Regions from separate parts of the Lelliottia nimipressuralis genome, predicted to be linked through region 4. Evidence: predicted binding sites of a transcription regulator. Region 4 holds the regulator's gene; each other region holds the start of a gene.
The links. The regulator Fur, encoded in region 4, represses iron uptake genes when iron is present. The targets are predictions, from matches to a motif close to ATAATAATGAGAACNACTATCAA.

Region 1 (7,744 bases), 1.3 Mb from region 4:
CTCTCACGCAAGAGAGGGTGAGACATCAGAGGAAAATCAGAAGCTGTAGCTCGCCCCCACCTGAACCGTGCGATCGCGGCCAATCCAGCAGTTTGTCGCGTCGTAGCAGGTAAACGTCTCTTTGTTGGTGATGTTCTGCGCGCTGGCTTTCAGGGTCAGCCCGGCCAGCGACGGCAGAACTTCACCCATCTGGTAAGAGGCGGCGAGATCGTACTGCGTCGTGCCGCCCAGTTTACCCTGATCGTTGGTCGGCGCGATCTCCATCGGCCCGGTGTAGCGTGCGCCTGCGCCGAGGTTCAGCCCTCTCAGCGGCGTGCTGTCGAAGGTATAGTCTCCCCACAAGTTAAAGGCGTTTTCCGGCACTTGCGTCGGGCGTTTCCCCTGGTATTTGTCATCTTCCGTGTTGATCGCGTGGGTGTAGGCGTAATTGGCGATCAGCGTCAGGTTATCCGTCGGACGACTGACGGCAGACAACTCCGCCCCTTTCGATTCCACTTCACCGGTCTGACGATAGTTCAGGAAGCCCGGATCGGTCGTGACCACATTTTTCTGGCGAATGTTAAACACCGACGCGGTAAAGGTGGTCGCGTACTCTTCCAGCAGGTATTTCACCCCGCCCTCCACCTGTTTACTGGTGGTTGGCTTGACGTCTTTAGCGGTCAGCGTGCCCTGCGGTGAAACGGGCGCAAAGCCTTCGGAGTAGCTGATAAACGGCGAGATACCGTTTTCAAAGGCGTACAACGCCCCCAGACGTTTAGTGACGCGATCCTGCGATACCCAGGCTTTGTCACCGTTTTGCAGATAGTCGGTGGTGACGGAGCGATAGTCGTCGTAGCGCAGGCTGCCGAGCAGATTCAGCCCGCCGAATTCGATCTGATCCTGCAGGTAGTACCCGTTTTGCTGATAGCTCAGGCGATTTTTCTGCGCGGTGTAGAGACCGAGCGAACCGTCGTTGACCTGCGTGTAGTCCGGGTAACGCATATCGATACCCGGCGTATTTGCCGCATAGCGATAGTGGAAGTGGGAATTGAGCTTCTGGTAGTCGAAGCCTGCCAGCAAATGGTGCTTCCAGTCGCCCAGTTCCAGCGTTTTGGTGACCTGGTTGTCCATGTTGAAACTCTGCAGGTCTTCGTCGGTGGTGTAAGCAAAGCGGTTTAGCTCGTACACGTTTGCGCCTGGCCCTGTGGAGTAGATACTGCGCTGGTGCGTATCCACGTCGAAGTAGCGCGCTTTCTGACTGAAGCCCCAGCCGCTATCAAACTGGTGTTCAAAGCTGTAGCCCAGCATCCACTGGCGCTGTTTGAAGCCGCTCCATTCGTCGCCTGCATAATCGCGGCGATCGGCATATTTGGAACGCAGATACGAAAGCGGAAGCGGGTTGGACGGCGTCAGGCTCGGGCTGTTTTGCGCGAGCGCATCAAGGGTCAGACGCGTTTTGCTGTCTGGCTGCCAGGTCACGGACGGTGCCACCAGGTAGTTTTCCGTGCGCGTGGTGTGCGGCTGATCGTCGCCTTCCGTCGCTTTGCCCAGCAGACGATAGTCCCAGTCGCTGTCGGCAATCTGCCCGGTGGAATCGAGATAGCCCTCTTTCAGATTGCGCGTCCCGGTGTTGAAGCCCACTTCCGTTTGCGCGGTTTTTTGCGGCTTTTTGCCCTGAATATTGACCAGCCCGCCCGGCGAGCCGCCACCGTACAGCACAGAGGCGGGGCCTTTGAGGATGTCCACACTCTCGATCAGCAGCGGATCGATGCGCGCTTTGGTGTTCCCGGTGACATTGTAGGGCAGTTGCAGACCGTTGTAATACTCCTGCTCGACGGTGAATCCGCGGATCTTATATTCACTCATATAGGAGGTATTGCCGCGCACTTCCGTCGACACGCCCGGCGCATAGCGCAGGATTTCGTTGACCGAATTCGCGTGACGCTGTTCGATCTCCGTGGCGGAAATAGTGTTGATGACCTGTGGGGTTTTACTCTCGGCAACGGCTGATTTGGTGGCACTGTTCGTCCACTCAGGTAGCTGACTGCCCTGTTCCGATCCGGTCACGAGAATGGTTGATTCTTCCGCAAACGCGCAAGTCTGCAACGCCAGTGTGACCGCGCCTGCCAACGCACATACTGCAAAACGCGAGGTGTTCATAGTGTCGTCTTATTATTAGATGATATAAAGAACGACAATTATTCTCATTTCGATTAACAAAGCAATATGCGGACAAAAAAAACGGCCCTCAGGGAGAGCCGTTTGCGTTTTTAGCGGTTTATGTGCGTCTGAGCAGTCTGAAAATCGCAAGGACGACGATGGCACCGACCACCGCCACCAGGAAGCTGTGCAGGTTAAATCCGCTGACGCTGCCGCCGACGCCAAACATGGTCGCCAGCCAGCCGCCGACAACCGCACCGATAACCCCCAGCACGCAGGTCAGAATGAAGCCGCCACCATCACGCCCCGGCATAATGAATTTTGCGATCACGCCGGCGATAAGACCAAAAACAATCCAGGCGATAATACCCATAGCGATGCCCTCTTGCAGATGAAATGCATGCGCTGAAAATGTTTCGCGCAAGTGACTTAAGTATAGGTCACCGCGCTAAAACCGTTTTTTCTCACCGACTTAATTCCCTCTCATTTTTGAAAAAAAATCACCGGTTTGTATTAAGTTCTGACGCCCATTGCCGATACTTCAGGGACAGTCCGTCAGACAACCGAGGAGCCATTCGGCGTGAGTAATTACAGTGAGCAGTTCCTGAAGCAAAATCCGCTGGCTGTATTAGGGGTATTACGCGACCTGCACAAGGGCGAAGTGCCGGTGCGCATCAGCTGGGCGTCGAACCAGTTTATCAGTAAGATTCTGGAAGCCACTCCGGAGCGTCTGGTCATCGACCTCGGTAGCCAGGAGTATGAAAACCGGGCGGTACTGCGCGCAAAAAATCTTTCTGTGATGGCGGAAACCAAAGGGGCAAAGGTTGAGTTTGTCCTGCCTCATGTGGAACAAGGTGATTATCTCAATCTGCCCGCTTTTATCACCCCGCTGCCGGAGAGCCTGTGGTTTGTCCAGCGTCGGGAATATTTTCGGATTAACGCCCCGCTGCATCCTTCCTATTTTTGTAAGGCCAGAATGCCGGACAAGAAAGAAATTCGCTTTCGCCTGTTCGACCTGTCGCTCGGCGGGATGGGCGCGCTGATGGACACACCAAGACCGGACGGACTGGTGGAAGGGATGCGTTTTTCACAAATCGAACTGGATATGGGCGGCTGGGGGCGTTTTTATTTCGATGCGCAACTGATTGCCATTAGCGAACGCAAAGTGGTGGACAGCAAAAATGAGACCATCACCACACCACGACTCAGTTTTCGCTTTCTGAATGTCGGGCCTGGGGCCGAAAGGGAGCTTCAACGTATTATCTTCTCGTTAGAGCGAGAAGCGCGAGAACGCGCGAATAAGGTTCTCTGAAGGCGCCGGACAGCATCTCGCTGCCCGGCCAGGGCATTACATGGCGTCCATCGCTTTCTGAACTTTCCAGATGTAGCGTGGAGCCTGTGGTGCCGGATGGTTGTTCACCACATGCTCAAAGAACTCGTCTTTGTCCATGCCGTTGATCTCATTGATGGCCTTTTTGCGATCCGACGAGAAGGTTCGCAGCAGCGCCCCCGCCCCGTTCACATACGACACCACCAGCGCATATTGCATCACTTCGGGATCTTCGATGCCTTTTAGCACACCGTGCTCCAGAATGCTCAGATATGCGGTACCCATGGAGATATTACGCTCCGGGTTTTTCAGCTCGCTGGTGGACGGCTGCCCGCTCCAGCCCATGTAGCGGTAGACTTCACGCCCGGCGGTGGAGGCTTTCAATTGCATTAAGCCCACTGCATTTGATTTGCTGACCAGCGTCGGGTTGCCGCCGGACTCGACTGCAATAATGGCCGTCACCAGTCGCGGACTGACGCCCCACGCTTTCCCGGCCTTTTCGCTGATCGGCATCCACTGCATTGCACGTTTGACAGGGACTTCCGGGTTCCACGGCGGATTTTGATAATCCTGTTTTGAACTACAGCCCGCCAGCAATACAATCAAAAAAGCAAACCATCTCAATTTCACGTCATCTATCCTTATAGCCGATCATCGCGGTTACGCATCCGCCCCTTGAAGCAGACCGCATACAGGCGGCATGATATAGGCATTTAGTTTCTCATTCAGCAAGGATTTGCCATGTCTCAGTTTCATCTTGTTGCCCCGTCCGGCTACTGCATTAATCAGGACGCCGCCCGGCTTGGCGTAACGCGTTTAGAGGCATCCGGCCATCAGGTGGATAATCAGACAGTCATCCCCCGCCGTCTGCAGCGTTTTGCCGGGACTGAGCAGCAAAGAGTGGCTGATATCAACGACCTGGTCACCCTCGAAGGCGAAAACCAGATTATTCTGGCGGTGCGCGGCGGGTATGGCGCGAGCCGTTTGCTGGAGACCATCGACTGGGCCGGGCTTGCCCGACGCCAGCAGCAGGACCCGCTGCTGATCTGCGGTCACAGCGATTTCACCGTGATTCAGCTCGGCCTGCTGGCCCTGCATAACGTCATCACCTTTAGCGGGCCGATGCTGGCGGGGAATTTCGGCGCACCGGAGTTGAACCGTTTTACCGAGGAACATTTCTGGCGCGCCTTGAAAAATCCGACGTACAGCGTGGAGTGGCAGGGCAACGGCCCGCAGTGTGAGTGCGAAGGCCAGCTGTGGGGCGGCAATCTGGCGATGCTGGTGTCGCTTATCGGCACGCCGTGGCTGCCGCAAATTGAGAACGGCATTCTGGTGCTGGAGGATATCAACGAGCATCCGTTCCGCGTCGAGCGCATGCTGTTGCAGCTGATGCACGCCGGTATTCTCGGGCGTCAGCGCGCGGTTGTGTTAGGCAGCTTCAGCGGTGCAACGCCGAACGATTACGATGCGGGTTATACGCTGGAAACCATGATCGATTACCTGCGCTCGCGCCTCGACATTCCGGTGATCGACGGGCTGGCGTTTGGCCATGAGCAGCAAACCGTCACCCTGCCGCTGGGCGCTCAGGCGACGCTTTGGCACTCGCAGGCGGGCAGCCGGTTAACCCTGCGCGGTCATCCTGTCTTAAAGGCATAAAAAAGCGGTTTAACCACCTCAATAAAACGCTGTTTTTGTCGTTAATATGATAGGGTTTTATTATCAGCAACAACATTGAGGTGGGAGTAAGACAACATTGGATGCCGCAGCGATAATCAGTCTTTTCATTCTGGGTTCCGTATTAGTAACCTGCAGTATTTTATTAAGTTCATTTTCATCGCGTCTCGGCATACCTATCCTTGTTATCTTCCTGGCCATCGGCATGCTCGCGGGCATCGATGGCGTCGGCGGGATTCCATTCGATAATTATCCCTTCGCCTACATGGTGAGTAACCTCGCGCTGGCAGTGATTTTGCTGGACGGCGGGATGCGCACCCAGGCCAGCTCGTTTCGCGTCGCCTTAGGCCCAGCCCTGTCGCTGGCAACCGTCGGCGTGCTGATCACCTCCGGCCTGACCGGTATGATGGCCGCCTGGCTGTTTCATCTGAATATCATGGAAGGATTGCTGATTGGCGCGATTGTCGGCTCGACGGATGCGGCGGCGGTGTTCTCCCTCCTCGGCGGCAAAGGGCTGAACGAGCGTGTCGGCTCGACGCTGGAGATTGAATCCGGCAGCAACGACCCGATGGCGGTGTTCCTGACCATCACCCTGATTGAGATGATCCAGCAGCACGAATCCGGCCTGAGCTGGATGTTTGCCTGGCATATTCTCCAGCAGTTTGGCCTCGGGATTATCATCGGCCTTTCCGGCGGCTATCTGTTGCAGCAGATGATTAACCGCATCTCCCTGCCCGCCGGGCTGTACCCTTTGCTGGCGCTTAGCGGCGGTATTCTGATTTTCGCCCTGACAACGGCGATGGACGGCAGCGGTATTCTCGCCGTTTATCTCTGTGGCTTTCTGCTGGGAAATCGCCCGATTCGCAACCGCCACGCCATTTTGCAAAACTTCGACGGTCTGGCCTGGCTGGCGCAAATCGGCATGTTCCTGGTGCTGGGGCTGCTGGTGACGCCGTCCGATCTGCTGCCGATTGCCATTCCGGCGCTGCTCCTCTCGGCATGGATGATCTTCTTCGCCCGTCCGCTGTCGGTGTTTGCCGGGCTGTTGCCGTTCCGTGGGTTTAACCTGCGCGAGCGTATTTTTATCAGTTGGGTGGGCCTGCGCGGGGCGGTGCCGATCATTCTGGCGGTCTTCCCGATGATGGCGGGGCTGGATAATTCACGGCTGTTCTTCAATGTCGCGTTCTTCGTGGTGCTGGTGTCGCTGCTGTTCCAGGGTACGTCCCTCGGCTGGGCGGCGAAAAAAGCCAAAGTGGTGGTGCCACCGGTTGGCCTGCCCGTTTCGCGCGTGGGGCTGGATATTCATCCGGAAAACCCGTGGGAGCAGTTTGTCTACCAGCTGAGCGCCGATAAATGGTGCGTGGGCGCGTCGCTGCGCGACCTGCATATGCCGACGGAAACGCGGATTGCCGCGCTGTTTCGCGATAACGCTCTGCTGCACCCGACGGGCAGCACTCGCCTGCGCGAGGGCGATATTCTCTGCGTCATTGGTCGTGAGACCGATTTGCCTGCCCTCGGGAAGCTGTTCAGCCAGTCACCGCCCGTGGCGCTGGATCAGCGGTTCTTCGGTGATTTTATTCTGGAAGCGAACGCCAAATTTGCCGACGTGGCGCTGATTTACGGCCTCGACGAGGGGCTGGAGTATCGCGATAAACAGCAGACGCTGGGTGAAATCGTGCAGCAGCTGCTGGGTGCCGCGCCGGTCGTGGGCGACCAGGTGGAGTTTGCCGGGATGATCTGGACGGTGGCCGAGAAAGAGGATAACGCAGTACGGAAGGTGGGCGTGCGTCCGATGGAGGATGAGGGTTCAGAATAATGTTTTGCCGGGTGGCAGCAACGCCACCCGGTATTTTAACGTTACACTGTCACTACTGGCACTCTCGGGGCCAGTGCCGTTAACATTTCATAGCCTACCGTTCCCGCTGCCGACGCCACGTCATCGACTTTCACCTCATTCCCCCACAGCTCTACCGGCGAACCGATGCCTGCCTGCGGGCATGGGGTCAAGTCAACCGCCATCATATCCATTGAAATGGTGCCAACGGTGCCGGTACGCACGCCATCGACCCACACCGGCGTGCCGGTTGGCGCAAGACGTGGATAGCCGTCAGCATAACCGCCCGCCACGATACCAATACGCTGTTCGCCTGACGCACGATAACGGCTGCCATAGCCCACCGTATCACCCGCTTTCAGCGTCTGAATGCCGATGATTTCACTGCGCAGGGACATAACCGGTTTCAGCCCGCTGTTGGCGATGTCCTGCCACTGGCCGGACGGCGACGCGCCGTAGAGAATAATGCCTGGACGTACCCAGTCGTAATGGGCTTCCGGGTGCCAGAGCGTGGCGGCGGAGTTCGACAGCGAACGGGCGCACTCCAGTCCCTCTGCCGCCTGATTGATACGCACCATCGCCTCGGCAATGCCGTCCGGTTTTTCGGCATCGGCAAAGTGCGCCATCAGGGTCATCTCGCCGACATTTTTCAGGGCGCGCAACTGCTGCCACATCGTGTGCACGCGCTCGGGCTGGAAACCTAAGCGGTTCATACCGCTGTTGACCTTGAGATAGATATCCAGCGGTGCATGCAGTTTTGCGTTTTG
Region 2 (7,744 bases), 110 kb from region 4:
AGCTGATCGTCGCTACGCCCGAGGTATTCCACCGCGCCGTTGTCCAGCCAGCGGGCGACATCACCGGTGCGATACATCCGCTCGCCCGGCGCAAAAGGATCGGCGATAAAGCGGCTGGCGGTCAGATCCGGACGGCCCAGATAGCCCTGCGCCAGCTGGATGCCCGTCAGATAGAGATCGCCCGCCACCCCGAACGGCACCGGGCGCATCATGGCGTCCAGAATCCGCAGGCCGGTATTCCACACCGGGAAACCAATCGGCACGCTGTTGCCTGACACCGCCGCCAGCGCGTCGCCAAAGGCTGGATACCAGCTCACGTCCACTGCCGCTTCCGTCGGGCCATAGAGGTTATGCAGCGGCGCGTGCGTGAGCACTTCCCACTCGCGGCACAGATCTGTCGGCAGCGCTTCCCCGCTGCAGAACACCTGCTTCAGACTCGCGCAACAGCGTGCATTTTCCGGCGTTAACGAGGCAACAAATGCCGCCAGCATCGACGGCACAAAGTGCGTGGTGGTCACGCCGTAGTGGGCGAAGAAGTGCTGCATCGCCAGCGGATCGCGGTGGGCGTCCGGTTCGGCCATCACCAGTTTTGCCCCAGCAATAAATGGCCACCAGAACTCCCACACGGAGACGTCAAAGCTGCACGGCGTTTTCTGTGCGACCACATCCTGCGCGTCCAGCGGGTAGTGGTTTTGCATCCAAAGCAGGCGGTTAACGATGGCGGTTTGCCCGACCATCACCCCTTTCGGACGTCCGGTCGAACCGGAGGTGAAAATAATATAGGCGGTCTGTTCCGGCGTGCTCAGATTCAGCGGTTCACTGCCGTTCGCAGGCAGCAGCGCGTCGTAGCACAGGCTATCAAGGCCCGGCACGTCGCTAAAGCGCGGAAGCTGATCGTCGGTGGTGATGAGCAGCGATGGGCGCGCATCTTCCAGCATCATCCGCAGGCGGTCGTCGGGATAACCCGTATCGAGCGGCAGCCAGGCGGCTCCGGCCTCGACAATCCCATGCAGCGCCAGAGTCAGGAACACCGAACGCGGCAATGCCACCGCCACGCTGTCACCGGGTTTAACCCCGCGTTCACGCAGCAGCGTCGCCAGCGCGATGACCTGCTCGCGCATCTGACGATAGCTCAGCGCATGGTGGGCATCCGCCAGCGCCGGGGCGTCCGGCGTTTTGCGCGCCTGTTCTGCCACCAGCGCACTCAGGGTGGTCGCCTTGAGCATCACGCCTGTATCGTTGATCTGCGCCAGCTGCTGATACTCCGCTTCCGAGACGGTTTCCGCCTCGCCGCAGCCGAGTGCTGGATTGGCGGCAAACTGCGCCAGCAGCGCATTCAGGCGCGCCACGTGGCGGCTGAGCGTTGCCTGGTCATAGCGCTGTTTGTTCGCCAGAATTTCAATGCTCAAACCGCCCTGCTCGTCCGGGAACAGCGCCAGTTCGAGATCGTTCACCGGGCCGGTCGCCAGCGTATGGGTGACAGCCTCAACGCCATCAATATCCAGCTGATAATCAAAGACCTTCACGTTCAGCACCGGGCCAAACAGCGCTTCGTCTCCTGCGACACGACCGCTGTCGCGCACAATCTGCTCGGCGTCGTAACGCTGATGGCGGCGCATCTTTTTCAGCTGATTCGCCAGGCGCAGGGCCAGCTCCGGCAACGTGTCCTGCGGGTTAATGTTGACCGCCATCGGCAGCACGTTCAGCACCGGGCCGGTGGCGGTGAGCGCCGCCGATCCCATGCGACGCATAAAGATAAAGCCCGCCGCGTAGTCCATGCGTCCGGTTAAACGCCCGAGCCACAGGGCCACCAGTGCGAGGGCCAGATCCGTGCGCTGCACCTGCGGGCAGGAGGCCGTCAGTTGGCTGAATGCGCGACGATCGGCGACCAGCTTCAGGCGTAAAATATCGGTCGTGGCAGCACGCCCCGGCAACGGCACGGGGGAGAGCGAAACAGGCGGCGGTAGCTGTTTACGCTGCTCGGCCCAGAATGCGCCGTCGCGCTGAAAAGCGTCGCTGTCGCGATAGCGCTGATACTCTTCCACCACCTCGGCAAAAGGTGTGAACGGCGTGGGCGGTGTAGGCTCGCCTTTCGACCAGGCCGCGTAAATGGCGGCAATCTGGCGGGTAATCGCCGGGAAACTGAAGCCATCAACCACTAAGTGGTGATAGCGCTGATACCAGTACCAGCGGTGATTATCGACCTGAATCAGGCACTGAAACGCCAGCGGTTGGCCGCTCTCGACGCGCAGGTTTTGCTGAAGATCAGCCTCCATCAGCGCCACGGCGGCGGCATGGGGATCGGCGCTGTCGCGCAGATCGACCCGTTGCGGCTCGGCGAACGTCATGGCGTCATCGATCCACTGCCACACTTCGCCGTTGTCTTCGCTAAAGCGCGTGCGCAGCGTGTCGGCCTGCATCATGCCTTCGACAATCGCTTTCGCCAGCAGCGGCGCGTTAATTTCGCCTTTCAGTTCAACGTAGTGCGCCACGCTCCAGGCATTAGGCAGCGTGGAGAGCTGTTCTGCCATCCAGATACCCGGCTGGGCGGCCACGAGAGGAAGATGCGTGCTCATACGTTCTCCTCGGCAAAAAAGGACGGGATCAGCGTCTGCCAGTTTTCTGCCAGCCAGTGCTGGCAGGCCTCCTGGGATTGCGGGGCGCACACTTCACGCCAGCCCGCAGGCTGTGCGCACTGCGCGGGCCACAGGCTGTACTGACCGTTTTCGTTTTGCAACACAGAGAACTGCCCTTGCGGATTGTCGAAGGGATTACTGAATTCCATACCAAACTCCTGTCGAAAAAAATCGCCTGCCTGGCGTTAGTGAATGAGTGGCTGCCAGAGGGTGATAAGCCCCTGCGTCAGCCCGCCACGCCAGCAAAGCGCATCATGTCCGCCGTCAACCTGACGCCAGAAAATCGACTGCTGTGTGTGTTGTAGTTGGGCGTAAATGGCCTGATTGGCCCGGAAAATCAGCGGCTCGCGCTGGCCCGCCTCAAGAACGATGCGAAGGTTTTGCGCGGATTTTTCACCCGCTTTGAGTTGTTCAATAAGCAGCCCGTCCTGCTGCGCGCCGCGATGCGGCCACCAGTAGGAACCCGACTGGCTGAGCACGCAGCCAAAACGCTGCGGCCAGTTAAGCCCCGCGTACAGAGAGGACAGGCCGCCAAAACTTTGCCCGGCGACGACCGTGTGGTCAACTCGCGCGCTGAACGGCGCGATGGCGTGAATCTGCGGGAGTAATTCTTCCTGCACCGCCAGCCAGAAATCGGGGTTGCAGGGCAGCTCGCGGCTGCGATGGGCGGTGTCGATCACATCAATGAGCACGTAGACCGCAGGAGGCAGTTGCCCCTCGTTTGTGAGCGCCGTCAGGGCAGGCCAGACGGGCATACTTTCGGCCCAAAACTGGCCGTCGAGAAGAATTGCCAGCGGACGCTCGGCTGCGCTCTCCTCGCCCGTGGTGAAGATCCACACCCGGCGCGCATTCCCCAGACGCGAGCTGTGCCACTGAATGCAGTGCGGCGCAGAAAACGGCGTTTCGGGATGATTCCATCCAGGCTGAACGGGCGCATTCGGCATCTCCAGCGCCGACACCGGATGGCCGCGTCCGCCGCGCCAGCTCTGGGCATTCAGCGGATCGGCAATCGCATTTGGCAGCAGTTTGCGCCAGCCCTCACGCAGCGCCATGCGATCGGGCGCGTCGGCGGTGAAGACGGTTTGGTCGAAATCCTGGGCATTATCGGAGGGAATAAAACAGTAGCTGCCGCGCCACTCAGGGCTGAATTCCCCCTGCCACTGCCAGACGTCGGTGTCGGGAAGGCGCGTGAGCGACTGGGGACGCGCATTTTGATGGTGATCCGTGACGCCAGTGATGTAGATCCACACCCGCTGCACCGTCGAGGTTAGTTGCGTTCCGCCGGGATCGCGCCACCAGAAAGTGACACGATAATTATCCCCTTCGCGGACCGCTTCCGGCCCTTTTTTTGACTGCCACCAGGCATCACTTCCCGTTGTTAGCGCCGTCACCCGTTTAACCTCATGTTTTTCGCGTCTTTTTTGTTATATGACAAAAATTATTGATAATATTATTGATAACTATTTGCATTTGCAATAGCGTAGTGCCCGCGCTGTGGGAAGCGCGCTCATAAAATAACCATGCCACGCATTGTGTGCGCTCGAGGACAGGGCTGCTTACGCAACGTGCCGGTGATAATTCATGCCGCCTCCTCTCCCGTTAGGGAATGGAGCCAAGGGGACGCGGCAACGAAAAGCAGGACGTACAATGAATAAGAAGATTCACTCCCTGGCCTTGCTGGTCAATCTGGGGATTTACGGCGTGGCCATGCCAGCCATGGCAGACGACAAAACCACCAGCAGTGCCGCGCACGAAGATACTATGGTGATCACCGCCGCCGAGCAAAACCTGCAGGCGCCGGGCGTTTCAACCATCACGGCTGATGAAATTCGTAAAAATCCTCCCGCTCGCGACGTGGCCGAAATCATTCGTACCATGCCAGGCGTTAACCTGACCGGTAACTCTACCAGCGGTCAGCGCGGTAACAACCGCCAGATTGATATTCGTGGCATGGGCCCGGAAAACACCCTGATTCTGATCGACGGCAAACCCGTCACCAGCCGTAACTCCATCCGTCTCGGCTGGCGCGGCGAGCGTGATACGCGCGGCGACACCGGCTGGGTACCGCCTGAGATGATCGAGCGCATCGAAGTCATTCGTGGCCCGGCGGCCGCGCGCTACGGTAACGGCGCAGCGGGCGGCGTAGTGAACATCATCACCAAGAAATTCGACAACCAGTGGCATGGTTCGTGGAACACCTATCTGAACGCGCCGGAGCATAAAGACGAAGGCTCCACCAAGCGCACCAACTTCAGCCTGAGCGGCCCGCTGGGCGGCGATTTCAGCTTCCGTATGTTCGGTAATCTGGACAAAACCCAGGCCGACGCATGGGATATCAACCAGGGCCATCAGTCCGACCGTACCGGAATGTATGCCGATACCCTGCCGGCCGGTCGTGAAGGCGTGGAAAACAAAGATATCAACGGCGTGGTGCGCTGGGACTTCGCGCCAATGCAGTCCCTGGAATTTGAAGCGGGCTACAGCCGCCAGAATAACCTCTACGCGGGCGATACCCAGAACACCAACAACGACAACAGCTCGAACGGGCTGGTGAAGAAGAATTACGGCAAAGAGACCAACCGTATTTACCGCCAGAACTGGGCGGTGACCTGGAACGGCGGCTGGGATAACGGCGTGACCACCAGCAACTGGGCGCAATACGAGCACACCCGTAACTCGCGTCTAGGCGAAGGGCTGGCGGGCGGTCTGGAAGGGCTGTTCAACAGCGACAAATTTACCGATACGGATCTCTCCGACGTCACCCTGCACAGCGAAGTTAACCTGCCGTTCGATTTCCTGGTCAACCAGAACCTGACTCTGGGGACCGAGTGGAACCAGCAGCGCATGAAGGATTACGCCTCTAACTCTCAGACCCAGCAGGGCGGCGCGATCCCTGGCATGAGCGACGATCGTAGCCCGTACTCGAAGGCGGAGATCTTCTCCCTGTTCGCCGAAAACAACATGGAGCTGACCGACAGCACCATGCTGACCCCGGCGCTGCGCTTCGATCATCACACTATCGTGGGCAACAACTGGAGCCCGTCCCTGAACCTGTCGCAAGGTCTGGGGGATGATTTCACGCTGAAGATGGGTATCGCCCGTGCGTATAAAGCGCCGAGCCTGTACCAGACCAACCCGAACTACCTGCTCTACAGCAAAGGCCAGGGCTGCTACGCCAGCGGCGACGGCGTCGGCTGTTACATGATGGGTAACGACGATCTGAAAGCCGAAACCAGCATCAACAAAGAAATTGGCCTCGAGTGGAAACGCGACGGCTGGCTGGCGGGTGCAACCTGGTTCCGTAACGACTATCGCGACAAAATCGAAGCGGGCTATGCGCCAATCGGCCAGACCTCTACCGGCAAAGTCTCCACCGATATTTACCAGTGGGAAAACGTGCCGAAAGCCGTCGTAGAAGGGCTGGAAGGCTCCTTAAACGTGCCGGTGACGGATGCGGTCAACTGGACCAACAACATCACCTACATGCTGCAAAGTAAGAACAAAGAGACCGGCGATCGTCTGTCGATCATCCCGGAGTACACGCTGAACTCAACCCTGAGCTGGCAGGTACAACAGGATGTGTCGGTGCAGTCGACCTTCACCTGGTACGGCAAGCAGCAGCCGAAGAAATACAACTACAAAGGCCAGCCGGTGAGCGGGTCTGAAAAAGACGAAGTCAGCCCGTACAGCATCGTGGGCCTGAGCGCGACCTGGGACGTGACCAAATACGTCAGCCTGACCGGCGGCGTGGATAACGTCTTCGACAAACGCCAGTGGCGTGCAGGTAATGCCCAGACCACCGGGAATGCCACCACGGGCGCGTACATGTACGGTGCAGGTGCTTACACCTACAACGAACCGGGTCGTACCTGGTACATGAGCGTTAACACCCACTTCTGATAGACTGTAAGCCCTCTTCCATCGAAGGGGGCTTTTTCTATCAGGGGGACCGATGCACACCACACACAGCCTGCTGACACTCGGCGGCGTCTCGCTTCACCGCATCGATTTCGATCCCTCCACCTTTGATCACGCCGATCTGCTCTGGCTGCCCCATCACGCCGACCTCAACCACGCCTCTGCCAAACGCAAAGCGGAACACCTCGCCGGACGCATCGCCGCCGTCCAGGCGCTCCAGCCCTTTGGCATCACCACGGTGCCCGGTATCGGCGCGAACGGCGAACCGCTGTGGCCAACCGGTTTTGCGGGCAGTATTTCTCACAGCGGCACCCAGGCGCTGGCGCTGGCGGTGCGCCGCGACACCGCGCTGGTGGGGATTGACTGCGAAGCGCTGATTGCAGAAAAGGAAGCCGTAGAGATTCAGGACGGGATTATCAACGAGCAGGAAAAGCGTGTTCTGCTAGGCGCGGGATATCCGTTTGCCCTCGCCCTGACGCTGGTCTTCAGCGCCAAAGAGAGCCTGTTTAAAGCCCTGTTCCCGCGCGTTAACGCCTATATGGGTTTTGACAGCGCCTGCGTGACGGCGATGACTCGCAGCACGATCACCCTGTCGCTGGCTCGCCCGCTGGCCGGTTTTTCGCACAACCACGCTTTTCACCTTCACTGGTGCCAGCAAAACGTCGGCGTCATTACTTTGCTCTGCGAATAATTCGCCTCAGCGTTAACCCGCCTTCCCTGTTACTTTCAAAACCCGCTATTTATTTCTTCGTTAAATAGCATGGAGCCGACCGCGCAGTTTAGCGGGGACTATCCTCCGCAACCCCTTGCCTGAACGCTTCCAGACGCTGGATCTGCCGCCCTTCGCTGTCAAAGTTCTCCGCCGCCAGCCACGCGCGCAGCTCGGCGTCGCGCTCCGACCACTCGGTATTAATGATGGAAAGCATATCGCTGTCGCGGTTGCGCCCTTTGCGGATCAGTTTTTGCCGCAGCCGCCCTTCCCAGACAAACCCCAGCCGCTCTGCCGCGCGCCGCGACGCCACATTCATCGAATCGCATTTCCACTCCACGCGGCGGTAGTGATGTTCGAAGGCATTTTGTAGCAACAGCCAGACCGTTTCCGTTCCTATGGGAGAGTTTTTCATCTTACGCGACCAGGTCACGTGGCCAATCTCCACCGACCCCATCAGCCGCTCAATCGCCATATAACT
Region 3 (7,744 bases), 2.1 Mb from region 4:
GATGGTGCTCAATTTTGAGGACGGGTGTTCCACCACCAACATCATTAAGAAGATCCAGAAAGACAGCCAGTAAAATGGGATTGGTGCGGGCTGATGCTCTCACTTAATCTTCTCCACAGTGAGAGTGCAAATACAAAAAACGGCAACTGAGGTTGCCGTTTTGTTTTCCGATTTGCAGGCCGGGTAAGGCGCAGGCGCCACCCGGCTTTTTTATGCTTCGTCGACGGGCGGAATCGCCGGTGCCGGTTTCACTTCTGCGGGCTGGCTGCGGTTTTCCAGCTCGGTCAGGCGTTGCTCCAGCAGCGCCAGCTTTTCACGGGTGCGCAGCAGCACTTGCGTCTGCACGTCGAACTCTTCACGGCTCACCAGATCAAGACGCGTCAGCTGCGACTGCAGCACCTGGCGGATTTTCTTCTCGACGTCATCGCCAAACTCACGAATACCTTTCGGCATAGATTCATGAACCTGACGGGCAATTTGTTCAATTTTTTTCGGGTCAATCATGGTCGTTTCCCTTGATCAGAAGGTGTTAGCGAACATTGTAGCGCGTTACCCGCGATCTTTTGCACAAAATCATTTGCGATGCGGTAAGCGTGAAATCCACCCAAAGTCACGTTAACGATGTGAACGGGGTTGGAGGGGGCCGCCAACGCCCAGGCAATTTGGATGATGAAATGCAAATCCAGAATTGTTTGATGCTTATGCATTGCCCAGCATAATCAATAGCGTTATAGTTATCTCGCTTATTCTCAGGGCGGGGCGAAATTCCCCACCGGCGGTAAATCAGCCTTGCGCTGAAAGCCCGCGAGCGCTTTGGGTGAAAACTCAAAGGTCAGCAGATCCGGTGTAATTCCGGAGCCGACGGTTAGAGTCCGGATGGGAGAGAGTAACGATCAAGCCGGGCAAGGCCCGCTCACGTTATTTTTTTACCGCTTACGCGGTGCTCCTAAGACTGCCCTGATTCTGGTAACCATAATTTTAATGAGGTTTTTTTACCATGAATCAGACGCTACTTTCCGCTTTTGGCACCTCTACTGACCGTGTAGAGCTTGCTCTTACCGCACTCCGTGAACATCGCGGTGTGATGGTTCTCGATGATGAAGACCGTGAAAACGAAGGCGATATGATTTTCGCCGCTGAAACCATGACCGTTGAACAGATGGCGCTGACCATTCGTCACGGCAGTGGCATCGTGTGTCTTTGTCTGACCGACGAACGTCGTAAACAGCTCGATCTGCCGATGATGGTCGAAAACAACACCAGCGCATTCGGTACCGGTTTTACCGTGACCATCGAAGCCGCGCACGGTGTGACCACCGGCGTTTCTGCTGCTGACCGCCTGACGACCGTGCGTGCCGCCACCGCGGATAATGCTAAGCCATCAGACCTGAACCGTCCTGGCCACGTTTTCCCACTGCGCGCGCAGCCGGGCGGCGTGTTGACGCGTGGTGGCCACACTGAAGCGACCATCGATCTGGTGACGCTGGCAGGCTTTAAATCTGCGGGTGTGCTGTGTGAACTGACCAACGATGACGGCACCATGGCGCGTGCGCCAGAGTGCATCGAGTTTGCGAAGAAACACAATATGGCTGTGGTGACCATCGAAGATCTGGTGGCCTACCGCCAGGCACATGAACGTAAAGCCAGCTAAATAAAAAACGCCGGGTTATCCCGGCGTTTTTTTTATCCAATTCCTGCTGTTTGTAGTAGTACCAGACTTAATCCCATCACCGACATTCCACATAGCACGCCGTAGCTGGGGTTGTTGTTAGGGTCGATCTCTTTCGCCAGCGGCATCAGTTCGTCTACGGACAACGCGACCATAATCCCCGCCACCGCAGCCATAATTGCGGCCATTACCACCGGGGAGATCATGCTGCCCAGAATCAGCCACGCCAGCACGCCGCCTAATATCTCCGCCAGACCCGAAATCCCGGCCCAAAAGACCGCCGTGCGTTTTGAGCCTGTCGCAGCATAAACCGGGCCAGCGACGGCCAGTCCTTCAGGAATATTGTGCAACGCAACCGCCAGCGCAATCCCAAAGCCCAGCTCGAGGTTATTGCTCGCCGTCACGTAGGTGGCGACGCCTTCAGGGAAGTTGTGCAGACTGATGCCGAGAGTGAGCAAAATGGCCGTGCGTTTGATGTTGCCGTGCGACGGTTTGACGCTTTTCTGCATCAGATCCTGCGGATGCGCATGGGGTAACATCCGGTCGAGACCGAAATACCCCAGCAGGCCCACGACGAACATGCCGTAGCCGAGAACCGGCGACATCCCTTCGGTGCCGAGTGCCGCAGGCAGCATCTCCATCAGGGAGATCAGCAGCATAATCCCGGCGGCAAAGCCGAGAGAAAACGCCAGCACGCGGTTCGAAGGCTTCTGTCCGAGCACGCCAAGAATGGCACCGATGAAGGTGGCGGCACCCGCAAGTATCGTCAGAATCAAGGGTACTGACATTCAATGCTCCTTATGATAATGATTCTCATTAATGTTAATGACTAATCTGCTGCAAAGCGAGAGGGCATTCCCGGCTTTACATATTTCTTACATTCAAATTTTCTGAAGATCTTCATCACGCTTATCTGAGTTCTTGTTATGCAGATAGCGGGTAATGTAGTGACATTAAATAAACACCCTATGTAAGGATATCACCATGACTTCTTCTCGTATGCCAGCACTGTTTTTGGGCCACGGTAGTCCGATGAACGTTCTGGAAGATAACGTCTATACGCGTGCCTGGCGTCACCTGGGCGAGACGTTGCCGCGTCCGAAGGCCATCGTGGTGATCTCTGCACACTGGTTTACGCGCGGCACCGGCGTCACGGCCATGGAAGCACCGAAAACCATTCATGATTTTGGCGGCTTCCCGCAGGCGCTGTATGACACCCATTACCCTGCACCGGGTTCGCCAGCGTTGGCACAACAACTGGTGGAGCTGCTGGCGCCTGTTCCGGTGACGCTGGATAAAGAGGCCTGGGGCTTCGACCATGGCTCCTGGGGCGTGCTGATCAAAATGTATCCGGATGCCGATATCCCCATGGTGCAGCTGAGCATCGACAGCACCAAACCGGCGGCGTGGCATCTTGAGATCGGTCGCAAGCTGGCAAAACTGCGCGATGAAGGCATCATGCTGGTGGCGAGCGGTAACGTGGTGCACAACCTGCGCACGGCCCGCTGGCACGGTGAAAACACGCCATACCCATGGGCGACGTCGTTCAATGATTTTGTAAAAGCCAATCTCACCTGGCAAGGACCTGCGGAAGAACATCCGCTGGTGAACTATCTGGATCACGAGGGCGGTTCGCTCTCTAATCCAACGGCGGAGCACTTCTTGCCGCTGCTGTACGTGCTGGGCGCGTGGGACGGCAGTGAACCGGTGACCGTGCCGGTGGAGGGCATCGAGATGGGCAGTTTGAGTATGCTGTCGGTGCAAATTGGCTAACGAAAAGCCCGGTAGCGCTGCGCTTACCGGGCTTCAGGTTCATGCGATTTTGCAGGCCGGGTAAGGCGAAGCCACTACCCGGCAAATCCATCACTCCACAAAAATATGCGGATAGAAGCGCGACAGATCCTGGGTGATCAACGCGCGATCTTCGCGAATCCCAATCCCCGCAGGCTGATCGTTGATAAGCCAGCTGCCAATCAGCACATAGCTTTCGCCAAATTTCGGCAGCGGATAGAACTCCTGCACGATCATTCCTTCTTCGCCGTACGGGCCTTCGGCCGCTTCGAGGGTTTTACCGTTTTCAATAATGGAAACGTTCGCCCCTTCGCGGGAGAAGATCGGCTTAATGACGTATTTATCCATCGGCGGATAATCATCTTCGGCGAAATACGCCGGCAGCAGGTTAGGGTGGTTCGGGAACATCTCCCACAGCATCGGCAGCAGCGCTTTGTTAGAGATAATGCTCTTCCAGGCCGGTTCCAGCCAGCGCACGCCCGCGTCTTCCAGCTTGGTAGAGAACACTTCGCGCAGCATGTATTCCCACGGATAGAGCTTGAACAGATTGCTAATCACTTGGTCCTGCGTATCCGTAAACTGGCCGCGCTCGCCTAAACCGATATCTTCGATATACAGGAACTCAGTCGCCACTTCCGCTTCGGCTGCGCAGTCCTGCAGATATTGCACGGTCCCGCGATCTTCAACGGTATCGCGACAGCAGGCCAGATGCAGATAATTAAATCCGTGCTGCTCGCGCAGTTCAGCGAAGCGCTCGATCAATTTTTCCTGCAAGGAGTTGAACTGATCGCTGCCTTCCGGCAGGTTGCCCGCCGCCGCCTGATCTTCAAGCCAGATCCACTGGAAGAACGCCGCTTCGTACAGCGAGGTCGGTGTATCGGCGTTATTTTCCAGCAGCTTAGGATCGCCTACGCCGTCCCACGCCAGATCGAGGCGTGAATAGAGTGAAGGCTGGTGGGTCTGCCAGGCGTGACGTACAAAACCCCAGGTATGCTTTGGAATGCGGAATTTGGTCATCAGCTCATCGCTGGCAACCACCTTTTCCACCACCTTAAGGCACATCTGGTGCAGCTCGGCTGTCACCTCTTCCAGTTTTTCGACCTGGGCGAGGGTGAGCTTGTAATAGGCATCTTCACACCAGTACGGTTCGCCGTACATGGTGTGGAAGTTGAAACCATATTCGGTGGCTTTTTCGCGCCAGTCCGGGCGCTCGACAATACTGACTCGTTCCATTATCAGCCGCCCATTGAGCGAGTGGTGGAACCTGTCGCGCTACGCTGCATGGTCGCTTGTTTCGCCACGGAGTCGCCAAAGCCACCGCGCGTCACGGTGCTGGTGGTCGCAGGTTTTGGCGCCATCGCGGTTTTCGGAACCGTCATCGAACGGCCAGGCGTCGCCGCGCCGTAGTTTTTGCCGCTCGCATCGGTGTATTTACCGTAGGCCGGGCTGGATGGATTTTTGGAGCTGAACAGCGGCTGCTGCTGGAAGCCCATTCCACCGCCCATCATGCGGCCCATCATGTAGCCTGCCATCAGCGGCATCCAGAAGCTGCCGCTGGACTGGGCCTGCGCCTGGTTTTCAGGTGCCATGCCAGCCTGAGCCGGTGCCTGCTGGCACTGACCTTCACCGAACTCGGCGATACAGTCTTCACGGGTGGCGTATTTCGGCGCAGTACGTTCTGCTTCTTTCAGAGCATTATTATAGGCAGTGGTACATTCCGCGCTTTTACCGGTGGCTGACGAGCAGTCATCGGCATTCTGATACATCGAGACTGTTTCATCGGATTGCTCACAGCCTGCCAGCATAAATACGGCGGTGAACGCCAGGGCGACAGGGGTGAGATGGCGTGCGTTCCAGTTTTTGCGGAACGAAGCGTGATTGATCGTTTTTGTCCGTTTCATTTTGTCTTCCAGGACCCAGTGGTAGAACGAAGTAAATAAGGCTCAGGATAGAGGATGAGTGGTCGAAAATGAAGCGCAGAGGGGGATTCGGGGGGATCTTTACGTTGGCTTACGTTCAAATGTGACCCTCTCCCGAAAGGGAGAGGGATTATTCAACAATTAGTTACGGAACGGGTTGTTTCCGGTGCTATTTGTTGTGGTGGTGCGTGCCGCGGCTGGCTCAGCGGCAGGGGCGGTGCTGTTGGCATTGTAGCCATCAGCGCTGGCGTCCTGCTGTGGGTTTTCCGGGGCAACGCTTTCAGGCGTTGTTGAAACCGGTTTACCCAGCGTGCTGTTCAGCATTTGCAGATCCTGCTCGTTCAGCGTACCCAGCGCGGATTTAATATTCAGCTGGTTAATCAGGTAATTATAACGTGCGCTGGAGAGCTGTTGCTTCGCGTTATACAGCGTGGTGGTCGCATCCAGCACATCAACGATGGTACGTGTACCGACGGAGTAACCTGCTTCCATCGCATCCAGGGAGCTTTGCGCAGACACAACGGCCTGTTTGTAAGCGTTGATGCTGCTGATGGAGGCGTTCACGTTGTTAAAGGAAGAGCGAACGGTCTGAACCACATTGCGGTGCGCGCTTTCAAGCTGCTCGCTCGCGCCAACAAAGTTGTACTGTGCCTGTTTCACCTGAGAGTTCACCATGCCGCCCTGGTACAGAGGCAAAGAGAAGTTCAGGCCGATTTTATTCTGTCCCTGGTTGCTGTCATCGAATTGGGTGGTGTTGGTTTTTGAGCCACTGTAGGTAGTATCAGAAACACCCGTCGATGCGGTCAGCCCCACGGTTGGCAGATGACCATCCTGCGCCTGGCGGATTTGCTCGCGCGCCAGATCCTGGCTCAGACGAGCCTGCAGCAGCGCCAGGTTACGGTTTTCAGCTTCTTTCAGCAGGGCGTTAACCGCCTGCGGTTTGTCAGTCTTGAAGTTATCAACGTTCAGAGACGCCAGCTCTGGGTAGTAATTGCCGGTCACCTGACGCAGAGATTCGAGTGCGTTGTCGAGGTTGTTACGGGCAGTTACTTCGTTCGCCAGCACGCTGTCGTACTGCGAACGGGCGTTCTGCACGTCAGTGATGGCGACCAGGCCCACGTTGAAACGCTGGGTGGTTTGGTCCAACTGACGGTAAATCGCCTGTTTCTGCGCTTCGGTGTAGGAGAGCGAGTCGATCGCGCTCAGTACGTTGAAGTAAGCGGTAGCGGTGTTCAGGATCAGCGTTTGCTGATCGGTCTGATAGGTTACGTCCTGAATACCGGCGCTCTTTTCCTGCAAGGAGAGGGCACGCCATTTGGACATATCAAACAAGGTCTGCGTTAATTGCAGTGAGGCGCTGGTGACATTGGAGTTCACACCGTTGCTGTCACGGAATCCATTGCTGTAGGTATAATCTGCACCTAAACCCAATTGCGGCAGCAGCGGGCTACGTGCTTCATTAATCTTTTCGAACGCAGCATCACGGTCGGCGGCTGACTTACGCAGCTCAGGGTTACCCAGACGTGCTTGCTGATAAACCTGTAACAGGTTTTCTGCCTGGCTCATCGCGCTGAAGCCCGTCAGGCTCAGGCCGATAAGGATGGGGAGCAATTTCTTCATTTGCATTCCTTGTTGTGAAGCAGTATTAGCGCTGATCTAATTAAAAATAATTGCCGATTCTAACAGAATCATCCACGCCAAAAGGTTGGCGTTACGTGCCATCTGGCGGTAATTTGCACCAATCTATCATATAGCCTGTCAAACGGCAGCCAAACAGCCTTGAAATTCATGATTTCAACACAATTGTGACCAGGATATCGCCATGCAAAAACCAGATAAGTTGCCAGTGACGCTCTCTAAAAACGATGTAGAAATTATTGCACGGGAAACGCTTTATAGCGGTTTTTTTTCACTGGAACTTTACCGTTTTAGGCATCGCCTGTTTAACGGTGAAATGAGTGGCGAAGTTCGACGTGAAATTTTTGAGCGCGGGCATGCCGCAGTCTTGCTACCCTTTGACCCAGTGCGTGACGAAGTGGTATTGATTGAACAGATTCGAATTGCCGCGCTGGATACCAGCGAAAGCCCATGGCTGCTGGAGATCGTCGCGGGAATGATCGAAGAGGGCGAAACGCCGGAAGAGGTCGCCCGCCGCGAGGCGCAGGAAGAAGCGGGGCTGATTGTCGGCCGGACCAAACCGGTGCTGAGCTACCTGGCAAGCCCAGGTGGAACCACCGAGCGCTCTTCCATTCTGGTGGGTGAAGTGGACGCCACGACCGCACAAGGTATTCACGGTCTGGCAGATGAAAACGAAGATATTCGTGTTCATGTGGTGAGTCGGGAGCAGGCTTATCAATGGGTCAAT
Region 4 (7,744 bases):
ATTTGAACTGAAGAATAAGCACAGCTAAGAGCGACAAAAAAGCCCGGGGGCATTACTGCTTACCGGGCCTGCGAGGTAAATACAAAACGGCAACCGAGGTTGCCGTTTTTAATGTTTCCCTCACGCTTGTCGGCTGAGGGTATCAGACCGCAGACTTACGCGTTCTTAAGCACTTCACTCACAATCTCAACCGCTTCTTTCTCGATCAGCTTACGGTGTTCGTCGCCGAGGAAGCTTTCGCAGTAGATTTTGTACGCATCTTCCGTACCGGACGGACGCGCGGCGAACCAGCCGTTATCTGTCATCACTTTCAGACCGCCGATTGACGCACCGTTACCGGGTGCCGCCGTCAGACGTGCGGTGATCGGGTCGCCTGCCAGCGTGTTAGCGCTCACCATCTCTGGAGAGAGCTTAGACAGCGCGGCTTTCTGTGCGGAGGTGGCACTGGCCTGAATACGGTTATAGCTTGGCGCACCAAAGCGAGCCGCCAGCTCGTTGTAGTGTTCCTGCGGGTTTTTGCCGGTGACGGCGGTGATTTCCGCGGCCAGCAGGCACATGATGATCCCGTCTTTGTCCGTCGACCACGGCGTACCGTCGAAACGCAGGAAGGATGCACCCGCGCTCTCTTCGCCGCCAAAACCAAAGCTGCCGTCGTGCAGGCCGTCAACGAACCATTTGAAGCCCACTGGCACTTCCACCAGCTTACGGCCTAAATCCTTCACCACGCGGTCAATCATCGCAGAAGAGACCAGCGTCTTACCGACAGCCACCTCTTTGCCCCACTGTGGGCGATGCTGGAACAGATAGTTAATCGCCACAGCCAGGTAGTGGTTCGGATTCATCAGGCCCGCAGGAGTAACGATACCGTGGCGGTCGTAGTCCGGGTCGTTGGCAAAGGCCAGATCGAACTTATCGCGCAGGGCCAGCAGACCCGCCATCGCGCACTCGGAGGAGCAGTCCATGCGGATTGCGCCATCTTTATCGAGGTGCATAAAGCGGAACGTCTGATCGACCTGATCGTTAACGATAGTCAGATCCAGCTTGTAGAATTCGGCAATGCGCTTCCAGTATTCGATACCGGAACCGCCGAGCGGATCCACGCCCAGCTTCAGGCCCGCTTTCTGAATCGCGGCGATATCAACGATATCGGCCAGCCCTTCGATGAACGGCTGAACCAGATCCAGCTCTTTCACGTGACCGGAAGCCATCGCCGCATCCAGAGAGATACGTTTTACGCCTTTCAGGCCGTCAGCCAGCAGCGCGTTGGCGCGGTCTTCGACCACTTTGGTGACATTGGTATCAGCCGGGCCACCGTTCGGTGGATTGTATTTGATACCGCCATCGTCCGGCGGGTTGTGCGAAGGGGTGATGACGATACCGTCAGCCTGCGCGCCACCTTTTTTGTTGTGCACCAGAATCGCGTTTGAGACCGCAGGCGTCGGGGTGAAGCCGTTGTCTTCCTGCACGATGACATCCACACCGTTCGCTGCCAGCACTTCCAGCACGGAAATGAACGCCGGTTCGGACAGCGCGTGGGTGTCTTTCCCGACATAGCACGGACCGGTCACGCCATTTTTAGCGCGCTCTTCCGCGATGGCCTGAGCAATGGCCAGAATATGCGGTTCGTTAAAGCTATGGCGCGCCGCGCTGCCGCGGTGGCCAGACGTACCAAACTTCACTGCGTGTTCTGCGTTGCCCACTTCCGGCTTCAGTACGTAGTACTGCGCGGTGAGTTGAGCGACGTTAATCAAATCGCTTTGTTGTGCAGGCTGACCCGCACGATCGTGATTTGCCATTGCCTGGTCCTTCCTGTGCAAGGGTTAAATGGTACCGCAAACCTTTTCAATCAATTCCGCCGGGAATTGCATCGACTGCATGATGTGTTCGACCATGCTGCATTTGCGTCCGGTGTTGGTATTGGTGATCACCCAGTACGGCGTACCAGGGACATGTTTAGGTTTGGTTTGATTGCCGTTGGCAAGCAGCGTCTGTTCGTCGCCCGCGAAGTAAACGCGGGTACGGCCATGAAGCGAATCAGTGGCTTCAGCAAACGCTTTGTTATCCAGTGAATAGAGTGTAGACAGCACCAGCATAAAGCGGTTAACCGCTTTTTTCTGCTCGGCGTATTCGTCGGAAAGCAGCAGTTCACGCACCGCGCGTACTTTGTCTTTCACCGGTGCCACTGTTTTCGCTTCCGCGACCACATTTGGCTGACGAACCTCTTTAGAAACCGGAGTTGCAGGCTGTGAGGCGGCGGAAAATTTCAGCATGCGCCGTAAAATGTCTGATGCACTCTCGCCAATATGTCGCGTGTGGCTGGCAATATACTGATAGAGCTCATCATCAACTTCGATTGTTTTCATCTTAATCCAGTGCAATATCTTATCTGAATACAAGTCGTTGGGATTATAAGGGCTAATCCCAACCGCGGATAGGGTCAAACCTGGGTGGCGGCAAAAGTCAGATTAAACTGGAACCTTGCAGCCGGGCGGCAGAATGGTCAACATAATACCCTAACCTGACATACGTAAAAAAAGAACTTTGCCATGAAATTGAATAGCCGAGCGCAATCTGCACAATCGCCGAACAATAATTCTCCCATCGTACTGGTTCATGGCCTCTTTGGCAGCCTGGATAATCTGGGCGTGCTGGCCCGCGATCTGGTGACCGATCGCGATATTTTGCAGGTGGATATGCGTAACCACGGGCTTTCCGAGCGCAGCCCGGAGATGACTTACAGCGCGATGGCCCAGGATCTGCTGGATACTCTCGATGCGAATCAGATTGAAAAAGCGACGCTGATTGGCCATTCCATGGGCGGCAAGGCGGTGATGGCCCTGACGGCGCTGGCACCGGAGCGTATCGATCAGCTGGTGGTGATTGATGTCGCCCCGGTGGATTATGACGTGCGTCGCCACGACGAGATCTTTGCGGCGATTAATGCCGTGACCGAGGCCGGCGTGTCTACACGCCAGCAGGCCGCAGCCATCATGCGTGAACATCTGGATGAAGAAGGCGTGGTGCAGTTCCTGCTGAAATCTTTCGTCGATGGCGCATGGCGGTTTAATGTGCCGGTGCTGTGGGATCAGTATCCTCAGATTGTCGGCTGGCAGACCGTTCCGGCCTGGCCACACCCTACCCTGTTTATTCGCGGCGGCAATTCTCCGTACGTCACCGATGCCTATCGCGATACGCTGCTGGCGCAATTCCCACAGGCGCGTGCGCATGTGATCGCCGGAGCCGGGCACTGGGTTCACGCTGAAAAACCCGAAGCCGTGCTGCGGGCGATCCGTCGCTATCTCTCTGATAAAGCGATTTGATTAAAAAGCCAGCGACCGGTTGCCCGCAGGCTACCAGTCGTTGGCGTGCAGGTATCCGTGATGTATGATGTCGCGCTCATCGCCCCGGCAATAGCAGGGCCGCTCGTTTTCCCCGAAGTTTCTGAATCATGGCCAAAGAACAAACGGACCGCACGACACTAGATCTGTTCGCGACTGAACGTCGACCGGGACGACCAAAAACCAATCCGCTTTCGCGTGATGAACAGTTGCGCATCAATAAGCGCAATCAGCTGAAACGCGACAAAAGTCGTGGGCTTAAACGCGTCGAGCTGAAACTCAACGCGGAGGCCGCCGACGCCTTAAGTGAACTGGCCGATGCCCGCGAGATCAGCCGCAGCGAGCTGATTGAAGAGATGCTGATGGCACAGCTTCAGGCATGGCGCAGCACCAGGTGATCGTCTGAAAATCCCCTCAATTGTCCCTTTCATGTAGCACAGAGTGCAGTCCCGCGTGATAGCTGTTTCCGCAGACTTCCCTGTTCTGCTATGATTGCCCTTATCCGTGGACAATTTGCGCCACCATACCATTAAGTTTCAAGAGGTTATTTCACTCATGGCAATCATCGGCATTTTCTTCGGCAGCGATACCGGTAATACCGAAAACATCGCAAAAAACATTCAAAAACAGCTTGGTAAAGACGTTGCCGACGTACATGACATTGCTAAGAGCAGCAAAGAGGATCTCGAAGGTTACGATATTCTGCTGCTTGGCATTCCAACCTGGTACTACGGCGAAGCACAGTGTGACTGGGATGATTTCTTCCCGACGCTGGAAGAAGTGGATTTCAACGGTAAACTCGTTGCCCTCTTCGGCTGCGGCGACCAGGAAGACTACGCGGAATACTTCTGTGATGCATTGGGCACCATCCGCGACATCATTGAACCGCGCGGCGCGGCAATCGTCGGTCACTGGCCAACGGCGGGTTATCATTTCGAAGCTTCTAAAGGCCTGGCGGATGACGACCACTTTGTTGGCCTGGCTATCGACGAAGACCGTCAGCCAGAACTGACCGCTGAGCGCGTCGACAAGTGGGTAAAACAGATCCGCGAAGAGCTGCACCTCGACGACATCCTGAACGCGTAATGCAGTGATGAGGTGCAACTGACTACGTTGCACCTCATTGATAGATAATACCGATTAAAATAATTGCTACAAATTTTTAACTTTCGTGTTCATACCTGTACAATGTCCCCGGGTTAAAGTGGATGCCATCCAACAAGTTTGTTGGTGATACCACGTTTTTATAAGCATACTTTGCTTGAGACTTGCAGTTTTCATTTAGGCATGGCAGTTCTATAATGAGACGCATTATCCCAACTGCATTTTCTGTCACTTCTTCTAAGGAAGTGAATCGTTTAGCAACAGGACAGATTCCGCATGACTGACAACAATACCGCATTAAAGAAGGCTGGCCTGAAAGTTACGCTTCCTCGTTTAAAAATCCTGGAAGTTCTGCAAGGGCCGGACAACCATCACGTCAGTGCGGAAGACTTATACAAACGTCTGATCGACATGGGCGAAGAGATTGGACTGGCGACCGTATACCGCGTTCTGAACCAGTTCGATGACGCCGGGATTGTCACCCGCCATAATTTCGAAGGCGGTAAATCCGTTTTTGAACTGACGCAACAGCATCATCACGATCACCTGATCTGCCTCGACTGTGGCAAGGTGATTGAATTCAGCGATGACTCCATCGAAGCACGTCAACGTGAAATCGCCACCCGACATGGCATCCGTCTGACCAACCATAGCCTGTACCTGTATGGTCATTGTGCTGAAGGCGATTGCCGCGAAAACGAGCATGCACACGATACCAAATAATCGTGTTACAAACTCTGAGCCAACCTGACGGTTGGCTTTTTTTTTGCCTGCAATAAATGCAAAAACGCCCGGCAAGCTTTCGCGGCCGGGCGCTGAATACAACGAATTACTGTGCGTTGTTACTGCGGATCTCTTTCCAGATCTGATCGCAACGTTTTGCCACTTCCTGATCGTTACCGGTTTTACGCGCCTGAATGCAGGCCTGGTAATCCATCACGCGGATGTTTTCCTGCGTCGCGAACTGCTCATGGGCTTTCTCTTTCTTCAGCACCGTCAGTACGCTCTGACAGGCTTCGATTTTTTCCGGCGAGCCTTCAGCGGTGTTAATGCAGGTGCTGTAAGCCTCTTTCAGGCGAGAGTCTTCTTTCTGCGCCTGAGGTTGCGCGCAGGCGGTCAGCCCTGCGGCCAGCACAGCAACGAATGCGATTTTCTTCAACATGTCGGTCTCCATTCCGGCGGGAGTGATCCCGCCAGATCGTTCATCAGAAGATGGTGAAAGGTGCGATAACCATGAATTTCACGTCACGCTCATCCTGGAAGATGTTGCCGTAACCGCCCGAGTAGCTCGGAATATCGGAGTGGTTGTCGTATTGCGTGAAGTGCAGTTTGAACATGGTGCCTTTGGCGCGACCATCCTGCAGGGTATACATTGCATCCAGGCTGTATGAAGACTCTTTCAGACGATAGTTTGGATCGTAGTAGGCATCTGGCGTCGCCATGTCAGCTGGCTTCGCGTCCCATGCGTAGGCGTAAGATGCGCCCACCGCCCAGCCCGGCAGATTCCAGTTTTTAAGGTCATACATCGCGCCGAAGAAGAGCGCTTTTTCGCCGTCGGCGTTGAAGTCAGAACGGTTATCCCACCAGATATCCAGACGACCGTTAGACGAGGCGTACGTTGGCGTCATACGCTGCAGGAAGTAGCCCTGCTGCCCTTCCGCTTTAACGTAAGTTCCTTCGAGTCGCAAATCTACCTGACCAATTTTGTAGCCGAAGGTCAGAGCCTGCAGCCATGCGGTGCCGTCATACAGATCGTTTACGCCGCCATCGCTGACTTTGTCGCGCGTACCGTAGAACTGATAGCTGGTGGTCAGCGGGCCGCCAACGATATCGAATTTGTAGCTGGCTTTGGCGAAGTACTGATCGACGTAACCTTCTGCCTGACCGAATGCCGCTTCCAGTACCAGATCATTTTTGAAGTCATATTTCGCGCCGAGTGAGTGCAGATATTCCACCCGCGTCTTTTTATCGTTCTGGTAGAACTTGTCCATCTCGATGTGCCACGGCGCTTTGTACTCGTTGGTCCACATGTACGAGAAGCTCAACGCACCAGCGTCGCCATAATCAAAGTTCGCCCCGGCTTCTGCGCCCTGGTAAGTACCCGGCATAAAGCTCCAGTGCGGAGCTAACAGAGTCTGGCCGGTTGGCTGAATATAACCGCCGCGCGCCCATACCGGACCGTATTTAAATTTGGCCGCCGCTTTATACAGGCTGATACCGCTCTTATCGCCCGACCAGTCTTCTTTGTAAGCTTTATTACTGGAGGAGAATGCGATTTCGTTCGGGTGTGCGCTATCGCCGTTTTCCGCCATTTCAATGGCAGTAAACGCGGCAATATCCAGGCCAAACATATCAGCGGCATAACCGGACTGGAAATCCAGGTTGGCGTTCCAGGTGGAGTGAGAAAGGTTAGTTTTATATTTGTCTTCGGTGACGTCTTTACGGTCACGCTCACGTTGCCAGTAATAGATACCGCCCGTTAGCGTTGAATCATCAATAAAGCCTGCTGCCTGAGCCTGCGGAGCCGCGATAAATCCCGACACTGCTGTCACACCGGCGATAGCCAGCGCCAGCGCACTACGTTTGCCACTGAACGTACGCATAGATTGTTCCTCTTTGACGAATAAAAGCGCCTTAAACGGCGAAAAATCTAAAAGACCAAATGGTCAGGGGTAGTCTGTAATACCCTCGAATTAACTACCGCCTTTAGACTATTTTTCGTGACGCGAATTATCAACGCTTTTCAGTGGGCAAAATGCAGGATTATGACGAAGTGCACATAATTGGTAGTGATTTGAAACATATCACTCGGGACAAGGCTTAATCAGAAAAAAATGGTTAAATTCAGTAGGTAATGATAATTGATAGCGCTTACATACTTTAATTTCGCTTATTTCACGTTACGCGAAACTTTATTAAAAAAAATAAGTAGCAGCTCATTGACGTGTAATTTTAATGTTAAAAATAGACGCGAAAAGTAAAAGCATGATCGATAAGCAAAAAAAACGCCGCGTTATGCGGCGTTTGTCTCTCATTGACCAGGCTTACTCGCCAATCTTGGCCCAGGTGTCACGCAAACCGACGGTACGGTTAAACACCAGTTTGGTAGCGGTTGCATAACGGCTGTCGAGGCAGAAGTAACCTTCACGCTCGAACTGATATGCTTTGCCTGCTTCGGCTGTTTTCAGGGAAGGTTCTGCATAGCCCTGTTTGATGACCAATGATTCCTGGTTGATGGTCGCCAGGAAATCCTCTGCTGCGCCTGGATTAGGAACGCTGAACAGACGATCGTAAAGACGAAT

Region 1: a site for Fur is predicted at 2,159-2,181, ahead of ACB496_RS12360 (TonB-dependent siderophore receptor). Genes of this name have one in related genera too.
Region 2: a site for Fur is predicted at 4,084-4,106, ahead of fes (enterochelin esterase). Genes of this name have one in related genera too.
Region 3: a site for Fur is predicted at 2,470-2,492, ahead of zupT (zinc transporter ZupT). Genes of this name have one in related genera too.

Annotation. Positions count from the first base shown of each region.
Region 1 covers NZ_CP167172.1:2,593,637-2,601,380, forward strand. The annotation lists gene ACB496_RS12360 (TonB-dependent siderophore receptor) at 37-2,139, opposite strand; gene ACB496_RS12365 (GlsB/YeaQ/YmgE family stress response membrane protein) at 2,258-2,512, opposite strand; gene ACB496_RS12370 (flagellar brake protein) at 2,720-3,451, shown strand; gene emtA (membrane-bound lytic murein transglycosylase EmtA) at 3,488-4,099, opposite strand; gene ldcA (muramoyltetrapeptide carboxypeptidase) at 4,211-5,125, shown strand; gene ACB496_RS12385 (potassium/proton antiporter) at 5,223-6,959, shown strand; gene dadX (catabolic alanine racemase DadX) at 7,001-7,744, opposite strand, start outside.
Region 2 covers NZ_CP167172.1:1,221,332-1,229,075, reverse strand. The annotation lists gene entF (enterobactin non-ribosomal peptide synthetase EntF) at 1-2,576, opposite strand, end outside; gene ACB496_RS05685 (MbtH family protein) at 2,573-2,785, opposite strand; gene fes (enterochelin esterase) at 2,822-4,027, opposite strand; gene ACB496_RS05675 (TonB-dependent siderophore receptor) at 4,284-6,536, shown strand; gene entD (enterobactin synthase subunit EntD) at 6,589-7,245, shown strand; gene ACB496_RS05665 (GNAT family N-acetyltransferase) at 7,334-7,744, opposite strand, start outside.
Region 3 covers NZ_CP167172.1:3,947,134-3,954,877, reverse strand. The annotation lists gene hldE (bifunctional D-glycero-beta-D-manno-heptose-7-phosphate kinase/D-glycero-beta-D-manno-heptose 1-phosphate adenylyltransferase HldE) at 1-73, shown strand, start outside; gene ubiK (ubiquinone biosynthesis accessory factor UbiK) at 211-504, opposite strand; FMN riboswitch at 742-892, shown strand; gene ribB (3,4-dihydroxy-2-butanone-4-phosphate synthase) at 998-1,651, shown strand; gene zupT (zinc transporter ZupT) at 1,684-2,457, opposite strand; gene ygiD (4,5-DOPA dioxygenase extradiol) at 2,654-3,442, shown strand; gene ACB496_RS18850 (glutathionylspermidine synthase family protein) at 3,533-4,693, opposite strand; gene ACB496_RS18845 (DUF1190 family protein) at 4,696-5,361, opposite strand; gene tolC (outer membrane channel protein TolC) at 5,521-6,999, opposite strand; gene nudF (ADP-ribose diphosphatase) at 7,202-7,744, shown strand, end outside.
Region 4 covers NZ_CP167172.1:1,333,734-1,341,477, reverse strand. The annotation lists gene potE (putrescine-ornithine antiporter) at 1-28, shown strand, start outside; gene pgm (phosphoglucomutase (alpha-D-glucose-1,6-bisphosphate-dependent)) at 156-1,796, opposite strand; gene seqA (replication initiation negative regulator SeqA) at 1,821-2,363, opposite strand; gene ybfF (esterase) at 2,547-3,320, shown strand; gene ybfE (LexA regulated protein) at 3,449-3,736, shown strand; gene fldA (flavodoxin FldA) at 3,894-4,424, shown strand; gene fur (ferric iron uptake transcriptional regulator) at 4,719-5,165, shown strand; gene chiQ (ChiQ/YbfN family lipoprotein) at 5,272-5,601, opposite strand; gene chiP (chitoporin ChiP) at 5,648-7,045, opposite strand; gene glnS (glutamine--tRNA ligase) at 7,487-7,744, opposite strand, start outside.